DNA from 3 places in the Clostridium saccharobutylicum DSM 13864 genome. Region 3 is predicted to be linked to each of the others. Evidence: riboswitches for the same ligand, from Rfam matches in the RefSeq annotation. Region 3 holds a riboswitch; each other region holds the start of a gene.

Region 1 (3,298 bases), 240 kb from region 3:
TATGCACAGAATTGTGGATAAAACCTGTGGATAATGTTGATAAGTCTATAAAAAATTAACTTTAACAAATAGTATAAAGTAGTATAATATATCTATATAGTACACTTCTTGGATGCATACTACCTATGCAAATGGTAGCAAGTATTAATCTAAAGGGAGGGATTAAAAATTATGGTGGCTAAGGAATCAAAATTTGTACCAGAAATAAAAGGTGCATTAAGAAATCATGTAATTGAGGTTCCATCAATTATAAGAGATTGTGGTGGAATTAAAATTTTCGGTAAAAGAATAAAGTCATTATTATTCACTACCGATGTTGCACTTATCAGAAATAGTAATGCTGATGCAATTATTGCAGTATATCCATTTACACCCCAGCCGTTGATAACACAAGCACTTGTAATGGCAGCAGATGTTCCGGTGTTTTGTGGAGTTGGAGGAGGAATAACTCAAGGTAAAAGAGTTATAAATTTAGCACTAGATGCAGAATTTAAAGGAGCTATGGGAGTAGTTGTTAATGCACCGACAGCCAATGAAATAGTTCATAAAATAAGAGCAACTATAGATATACCAGTTATCGTAACTGTTATTTCAGAAGATGAAGATATATCAAAGAGAATAGAAGCAGGAGCTACTATATTAAATGTTTCGGGAGGAAAGAAAACAGCTCAAATTGTTAGAAACATAAGAAAGAGATTTCCGGAATTTCCTATAATAGCAACAGGTGGTCCAACTGAATCAAGCATTAGAGAAACTATACAGGCTGGAGCTAATGCAATAACATTTACACCACCAACATCTGCAAGTATTATGGGTAATCTCATGGATAATTATAGAAATGAATAAAATCTTCAAATATAGAAGATACTAAATTAGAAATAATTGAATTAAGTAATGTGGCAAGATTTAGAAGATAATTTGATAAATAATATAAAAAGGTATTGATTTAAATAAAAAGTATGGTATCATATTTTTTATAATTGAATAATATAGTAATGTAACATGACCTGGGGTAGAGGTGCTGTAATAAAGAGTAATCATAAGGAGTTGGCAGACGATGATTTATGTTAAAAGGGATTATGGCCGAAGGAATAAGTTATTTGCAGTGATTTATTTCTGGGTATTCATATAATATATGGATAACTGTCACGAAAAGTGTTGAGCTACAAGGTACATCTTTTTTCAATTAAAATGACATTTACAATAGTCAATAAAGGAAGGGCTTGTTAGTAATTTATTTAAGTTAACTTAAATATAGTATTATTTATATCCTTTAGAGATAGTTGATAACTGGCAATAACAATTGTTTAAAATATTGTGCACAATAATTTAGCATATTCTCTACCACTCGTCACAGAAACACATTCTGTGGCGTTTGTTTTTTATTATGATAAATTATGATTAAAATTTGGGGGTAACAAAAATGAAATTATTTGGAACGATGAAGGTTGAAGATAACCAATTATCAATTGGAGGAATTAAGGCTGAGGATTTAGTAAAAGAATATGGAAGTCCTTTGTATGTATTTGATGAATCATTAATACGAGAATATTGCAAGGACTATAGAAAATATTTCAAATGTGAAGAGAATGGTAATAGAGTGGCTTTTGCTGGAAAAGCATTTTTAACTATTCAAATGTGTAAATTATTAAAAGAAGAAAACATGTGTTTAGATGTTGTATCAGGCGGAGAGTTATACACAGCATACAAGGCAGGATTTCCACTTGAAAGAGTAATGTTTCATGGTAATAATAAAACATTAAATGAAATAGAACTTGGGATTAAATTAGGTGTTGGAAACTTTGTGGTAGATAATTATCATGAAATGGATATATTAAATGATATAGCAAAAGAATATAATAAAGTACAAAACATTTATTTAAGAATAACTCCAGGAATTGAAGCACATACTCATGACTATATAAAAACAGGTCAAATTGATTCAAAGTTTGGGTTTGCACCAGTTGAAACTGTCATAGAAGATGCTATTAAAAAAGCTATAAGTTTAGAAAATATAAACCTTGCAGGGATACATTGCCACATAGGTTCACAAATTTTTGAATTAGAGCCATATGAAGATGCAGTAGAGGTAATGTTAGATCTTGTGAAAAAAACTGAAGAAAATTTTGGTTATTTTATAAAAGAAGTAGATTTTGGGGGAGGTTTTGGTATATACTATAGTAGAGAGGATAAACCAAGGACAACTGCTGAATATTGTGAAACAATAATTAACAAAGTTGACGAGGTTTGTTCAAGAACTGGTCAGAAGAGGCCAATTCTTACTATAGAACCAGGTAGAAGCATAGTAGCTAATGCAGGAACGACTTTATACTCTATAGGAGCAGTTAAGGAGATTCCAGGAGTTAGAAAATATGTTTCAGTAGATGGTGGAATGACTGATAATATAAGACCTGCTCTTTATAATGCACAATATGAATGTATTTTAGCAAATAATGTTCAATCAGATTGTGAAGAAAAAGTAACTATAGCAGGAAAGTGTTGTGAGTCAGGAGATATATTATTAGAAAATGTTAACCTTCCAGTAATTAAGAGTGGAGACATTTTAGCTATAATGACTACAGGTGCTTATGGATATTCTATGTCTAGTAATTATAATAAGATACCAAAGCCAGCAGTAATTATGGTTAAGGATGGAGATTCAAGACTTATCTGTAGAAGGGAATCATATGAAGATGTAATAAGAAATGAAGTTCATTAAACCTATTAACTAAAAGTTTGATATGTGTTTTATAAACGAACTGAATTACATTTTCAATTAAAAAGCTTTTTATTAATATTCTTTCCCAAGATTATAATATATAAAGGAGATATGCACTAATTTTTTATAAAAATTAGTGCATATCTTTTTATTTATTAAATACATATATTCTCATGCTCGTAAATAAACGTAATCTTTTTTTAAAAATTAACAACTTGTAAATATTATAATTTAAAATTATGGTATACTTAGATAGTATAAAAATATAAAATAGATTAGCATAGGGGGCATAAAGTGTGTCAAAAGAAATCAATGAAAAAGAGATAGTAAATGATAAAAATTCACATAAAAAGTCAATAATAAAAGAATGGATAATAGATATTGCTGCTATTGCAATAATTGCATTATTAGTATGGCGTTTTGTGGGATATGGAGTTTGGATTACAAGTGGATCGATGATGCCAGAATTACAAGTTAAAGATAGGCTGATTGTGACAAGAGTACATAATCCTCAAACTTTGCAACATGGAGACATTGTATTATTTAAGCAAGAGGAGTTTGGAAACGAAATTTTAATTA
Region 2 (3,298 bases), 200 kb from region 3:
TGCCAATCAACTCCATCAGGCTTTATACATGAGTAACCTTGTCCTAGAATTATAATTATACACATTAATAATGCTAATATAGGTCCAAAAGGGTACCATATAGCTTTATACTTTAATGTTTTTAAATCTCTACCTTGATGAACGAATGCTTTTCTAAATCTATAGTGACATATAGCTATACCAACCCAAGCTATAAATCCAGCAAGTCCAGATGCCGCAACTATCCATACATAAACTGTACTTTCTGCATAGATTCCAGTTAAGAAACAAGCAGAAGCAACTAAAGTAGTTAAAATCAAAGCATTAACAGGCACACCACGTTTATTAGTTTTTGCAAAGATTTTAGGAGCCATACCTTCTTTAGCCATTGAGAAAAGCATTCTTGTTGACGCATACATACCTGAATTACCAGCAGATAATACAGAAGTTAATATGATAGCATTCATTAATGAAGCAGCACCAGCAACACCAGCTTTTTCAAATACCATTGTAAATGGACTTGTATCAACACTTGCTTCAGTAAATGGAATTATAGCACCTAAAATAATTATTGTTCCTAAATAGAATATTAATATTCTCCAAAATATAGATTTTATAGCTTTAGGAATAGTTTTATCAGGATTTTCACTTTCACCAGCAGCGATTCCGATAAGTTCAGTTCCTTGGAATGAGAAACCAGCAATTAAAAATATAGCAAAGATAGATTTAATACCACCATGAAATGGACCATCATCTACAACATAGTTATGAAAGCCTATTTTGCTTCCTCCCATTATACCAACAATCATTAAAACGCCAACTATTAAAAATATAATAACTGTAACTACTTTGATTCCTGCAAACCAATATTCTGATTCGCCATAAGCTTTTGATGAGAGAATGTTCAAGCCAACTATTATCACTAAGAATATTATACTCCAAATAAATCCGCTAACATTAGGGAACCAATATTTCATTATTAAAGAACCAGCAACCATTTCGGCAGCTACTGTGATAGCCCAGTTGTACCAATAATTCCAGCCAAGTGCAAATCCAAGTGCTGGATCTATAAATTTAGTTGCATATGAACTGAAGGAACCAGAGATTGGCATGTGCGTTGCCATTTCACCCAAACTAGTTATTAAAAAGTACACCATAATACCTATTAACGCATAAGCTAATAATGCACCACCAGGTCCAGCTTGATTTAATGTGTCTCCCATAGCAACAAATATTCCTGTTCCAATGGAACCACCCAAAGCAATCATGTTTAAGTGACGTGCTTTTAGACCTCTTTTTAATTCATTATTTTTTTCATCCATTTTGTCTACTCTCCTTATGATTTAAAATACATAAGTAAGAAACTAAGATAATGAATAAGGCACATGAAAATATCTATGGCAAGTGATTTGTTATTTTTTGAATGTACCTAAATATTTATACAATAAAAAATGCCATGAAAGCATATTCATGACATAAATACCAAAGTTGCATATTAAAATAATATGAAAAATTGGGTATATTTCCATTGAAAATAGCTCTCCACAAATTATTTTGTGACAGTTTTATGCATATTTTACATAAAACCAGTAAATAGTATTAAAGCAATCAACTATTTACTTCGGCGAAAGTTCCTTTCATATTACTTCGTTATGCTTAAATCCGTAATACTACTCTTAAATTCCGCACCTCTATCTTAGTTATCTACCTATTAGTTTATCTTTAATAATTATGTAATAAAATTAAAAATAAGTCAATACGAAATGTTTTACATATTATTTTTTTTAATATTAGTTAGTCAGTTATTTATGAAATAATAATAAATTAAGGTTTTTCATGCAAAGTATTTCATGCAAAGTATATTGTAATGATTTATTTTCGTGTGCCTTAGTTGAGAAATAAAATCTGATATATAATTTGTTGACTTAATATATAAGAAAAAGTAAAATATACATATAATACGAATGTCTGTTCGGAAAAAGCGGAGGTAATGTCATGGGAGAATTCAAGATACATTCTAAATTTAAGCCAACAGGTGATCAACCACAGGCTATTGATAAATTGGTAAATTCAATACAAAAGAATAGTAGAGGTCAAACATTGCTAGGAGTAACTGGATCGGGAAAAACATTTACTATGGCAAATGTTATAGAAAAGCTTCAAAGACCTACTATAATTTTAGCGCATAACAAAACTTTAGCAGCACAGTTATGTTCTGAGTTTAAGGAATTTTTTCCAGATAATATAGTTGAATATTTTGTATCATACTATGATTATTATCAACCAGAAGCATATGTACCTCAAACAGATACATTTATTGAAAAGGATGCTTCCATAAATGATGAAATAGATAAGTTAAGGCATTCAGCTACATCAGCTTTATTTGAAAGAAGAGATGTAATAATTGTTGCATCTGTTTCGTGTATATATGGATTAGGTAATCCTGATGAATATAAAAAGTTAACTATAAGTTTAAGAACTGGAATGGAAAAAGAGAGAGATGAAATTATAAAAAAACTTATAGAGATTCAATATGAACGAAATGATATAGATTTCTCTAGAGGAACTTTTAGAGTTAGAGGCGATTCATTGGATATAATTCCAGCATCATCCTCAAATAAGGGAATCAGGATTGAATTCTTTGGAGATGAAATTGATAGAATTAGGGAATTTGATGTGCTAACAGGCTCCATATTAGGTGAAAGAAATCATGTAGCTATAACGCCAGCATCTCACTTTGCAACTTCGAGAGAAACAATAGAAGAATCAATGGGAATTATTGAGGATGAACTTGAAGATAGATTGAAAGAACTCAATTCTCAAGATAAGCTTTTGGAAGCTCAGAGGCTAAGGCAAAGGACAAATTTTGATATTGAAATGATAAAGGAAATGGGATATTGCAGTGGAATAGAAAACTATTCTAGAATTTTTGATAAAAGATCACCAGGAACACCTCCTAAAACTTTATTAGATTATTTTCCAGATGATTTTTTAATGTTTATAGATGAAAGTCATGTAACATTACCTCAAGTTAGAGCTATGTATGCAGGAGATAGATCTAGGAAAAATACTTTGGTTGAATACGGATTTAGATTACCATGCGCTTATGATAATAGACCACTAAAGTTTGAAGAATTTGAAAAGAAAATTAATCAAGTGGTATTTGTAAGTGCAACTCCTTCAGCATATGAGTTAGATCATTCAGAAGAGATTGCAGAACAAATTATTAGGCCTACAGGGTTATTAGATCCAGAAATTATTATAAGACCAATTAAAGGACAAATAGATGATTTATACGGAGAAATTAATAAAACTAAAG
Region 3 (3,298 bases):
TGTTATTTTAACATATATTTTTATACAAGTACATATAGTTTTAATAAGAAATCATCAATAAAAAAAGAGAAAATATAGAATTAATAACACTCTATACTTTCTCTACTTCCCCTATTTTTAATTTATTGCCATGCTTATTGCTAAAACCGCTATTGGCTAACCCCATCGAATATATATCATTTATAATTTCAATTTGTACTGATAGTTTTTTTATTTTTCCACGTATCAATCAAATTTATACTTATATACAATAATATTATTTTATTATATTTATTTATAATTTATGCTAATACAATTTATAATGACCTAATTAATTAAACTTGCTTACTTTTTTTATTGCTTTATATTAGTATATTGTCCAGCCTACTTTCTAATTCACTTGTTATATTAACCATTGGTAATCTAACTTCATCAGAATCAATTAAATTTAATTTCTTTAAACAATATTTTAATGGTGTTGGATTTGGTTCTGCAAACAATAATGGTATCATATTATATAAATCTCTCCATTTTTCAAGTGCAGCTTGATGATTATTTTCCTTTACCAAATTGTACACCTCAATGAACTCTCTAGTTCTAAGGCTAGCCGAAGCCATTATTCCACCATCTCCACCAAGTGTAAGTGTAGTATAAAAATATGCATCTTCTCCTGTTAATATTGAAAAATCCTTTGGTCTATTGATTAATAGATCCGCTGTCTGTTTGATATTACCTGAACAATCTTTTATTCCAATTATATTTTTAAGTTCAGCTAATCTAAATATAGTTTCATTTTCTACATTAGTTCCAGTTCTATATGGAATATTATAAATTATAATATCTAAATCAGTAGATTGAGATATATTTTTAAAATGTTCATAAAGTCCTCTTTGATTAGGTCTTGAATAATATGGTGCTACAGATAATATTCCATTTACTCTATTCCTCTCTGCAATTTTTAATTTCTTAACTACTTCGCTAGTATGATTACCACCTAATCCTGTATATACTTGTACCCTATTATTATTATATTCCATTGTTTTACTTAAAACTTCTTCATATTCATCACACAAAATAGTAGGTGATTCTCCAGTAGTTCCAAGTGGTATAATTCCACTAACACCTTCATCTATATAGTGATTTACCATTCTTTCATATGACTTAAAGTCTATCTTTCCATCTTTAAATGGTGTAAGTAATGGTATTATTACACCTTGTACTTTCATTAATTAATACACTCCTTCGAATTTAATTAATTAAATAAGAAAACCCGTCAATATTCTGACGGGTAGAGTTAATCGTATAAAGCTTTAGAGAAATCAAAAATAAATCTAATAAGTTAGTTTAATTTTAATTTTATCAATTCCTTGTAGCTCTCCACTTTCGTGACAGTTATACATATATTTTATGCATCCCCAGAAATAAATTTTTGCATAATTTAAATCTTCGGCCATAATACCTTTCCTTATAAGTCATTGTCTGCCGACTCATTATAAGTACTATTTATTACTGGCACCTCTACCTCAGGTTTCCGTATTAAATTACTTTAAATTATACTACTATATCTATTGCTTGTAAACACTATTGCTAAAAATTGTGAATGTTTTTGTCTAGATATTAATGAATATGTATTAGCATTGATATTCACAACATATACTTTTTTAAATACTGTAAATACTTTATATTTATTATTATGTAAATTATATAATTGATTCTTGACTTCTATAAATCATACATAATATCTATAAAAAACTATAGATTACTTTTCCAAATAACATAATCACAACAAGTAAAATAACCGGTTTAATAACTTTCGCTCCATTTTTAATAGCAAAATATGCACCTAAATAATTTCCTAACACTGCACAAATCGCTGCTGGTAATCCCACCGAATATAGGACTTTTCCATTTAATATATATAGTACAAGCGATGAAAGATTAGATGCCAAATTTACTAATTTAGCATTACCTGATGCAGTAATCAAATTAAAGCCTAACAAAGATGTAAATGCTAATACTAAAAATGTTCCTGTTCCTGGTCCAAAGAATCCATCATATGCACCTATGATTAATCCTATAAAAAATGCTATAAAATAAAGCTTTTTATTTTTTAATTCTTTCATATAGTCTTCTGATCCAAACCTTCTATTAAAAAGCAAAAATATAGCTACTATAGGTAAAATTATCATTAAACAATATCTTAAATACTTCTCATCTAAGAACAATACAAGTTTTGTTCCAAACCATGAACCAATAAGTGCCCCAACTGCAGATAAAATTCCAGGTTTTATTTTAATATTTCCACTTTTAAAAAACTTAACAGATGCAATAGATGTTCCAATACAATTAGCAAACTTATTAGTTCCATAAGCAATATGTATAGGAATACCTGCAAAAATATATGCTGGTAATGATATTAATCCACCTCCTCCAGCCGCAGCATCAACAAATCCTGCACAAAATACTAATGGACATATAATCATCAACATCATTTCATAAGAATACATAAGCTCCCCCCATTTTTAAATAAATATTTTAAAATTAATTAGAACCTTATAAAAACAATTTAAAAAACTCAATTAATTTTAATTTCATTTAATAATAACATACGTTCTTACATTTTAATAATCATTAAATATATTAAAAAACAATGCAATACATATTTATATATAAAATAAAAAACGATAGTTATTACAACTATCGTTTATGCTTACCTCGCGACGTCCTACTCTTCCACACAGTCTCCCATGCAGTACCATCGGCGCTATAGACCTTAACTGTCCTGTTCGGAATGGGAAGGAGTGTTACCTCTATGCCATCACCACGAGATTTTGAAAGTTTTGTTCTTTCAAAATTGCACATAGTTCTTAATGTATTACAACTTGATTATATTGGTCAAGCCCTCGACCTATTAGTATCAGTCAGCTAAATACGTTGCCGCACTTACACCTCTGACCTATCAACCTTGTAGTCTTCAAGGGGTCTTACTAGCTTATGCTATGGGAAATCTCATCTTGAGGTGGGCTTCACACTTAGATGCTTTCAGCGTTTATCCCTTCCCGACTTAGCTACCCAGCTATGCTTCTGGCGAAACAACTGGTACACCATAGGTCAGTCCATCCCGGTCCTCTCGTACTAAGGACAGCTCCTCTCAAATTTCCTACGCCCGCGACGGATAGGGACCGAACTGTCTCACGACGTTCTGAACCCAGCTCGCGTGCCGCTTTAATGGGCGAACAGCCCAACCCTTGGGACCTACTTCAGCCCCAGGATGCGACGAGCCGACATCGAGGTGCCAAACCTCCCCGTCGATGTGAAC

What was found. Region 3 has a riboswitch for lysine ahead of dapA (4-hydroxy-tetrahydrodipicolinate synthase). Riboswitches for the same ligand answer to the same signal wherever they lie in the genome.
Region 1: it holds a riboswitch for lysine, as region 3 does, so the genes downstream of both, lysA (diaminopimelate decarboxylase) here and dapA (4-hydroxy-tetrahydrodipicolinate synthase) in region 3, are expected to answer to the same signal.
Region 2: it holds a riboswitch for lysine, as region 3 does, so the genes downstream of both, CLSA_RS20710 (amino acid permease) here and dapA (4-hydroxy-tetrahydrodipicolinate synthase) in region 3, are expected to answer to the same signal.

The regions. Positions count from the first base shown of each region.
Region 1 covers NC_022571.1:4,789,817-4,793,114, reverse strand. The annotation lists gene CLSA_RS20560 (beta/alpha barrel domain-containing protein) at 172-846, shown strand; lysine riboswitch at 1,006-1,174, shown strand; gene lysA (diaminopimelate decarboxylase) at 1,424-2,719, shown strand; gene lepB (signal peptidase I) at 3,016-3,298, shown strand, end outside.
Region 2 covers NC_022571.1:4,835,547-4,838,844, reverse strand. The annotation lists gene CLSA_RS20710 (amino acid permease) at 1-1,301, opposite strand, end outside; lysine riboswitch at 1,507-1,681, opposite strand; gene uvrB (excinuclease ABC subunit UvrB) at 1,975-3,298, shown strand, end outside.
Region 3 covers NC_022571.1:5,031,593-5,034,890, forward strand. The annotation lists gene dapA (4-hydroxy-tetrahydrodipicolinate synthase) at 342-1,205, opposite strand; lysine riboswitch at 1,342-1,508, opposite strand; gene CLSA_RS21520 (sulfite exporter TauE/SafE family protein) at 1,722-2,486, opposite strand; rRNA gene rrf (5S ribosomal RNA) at 2,692-2,808, opposite strand; rRNA gene CLSA_RS21530 (23S ribosomal RNA) at 2,871-3,298, opposite strand, start outside.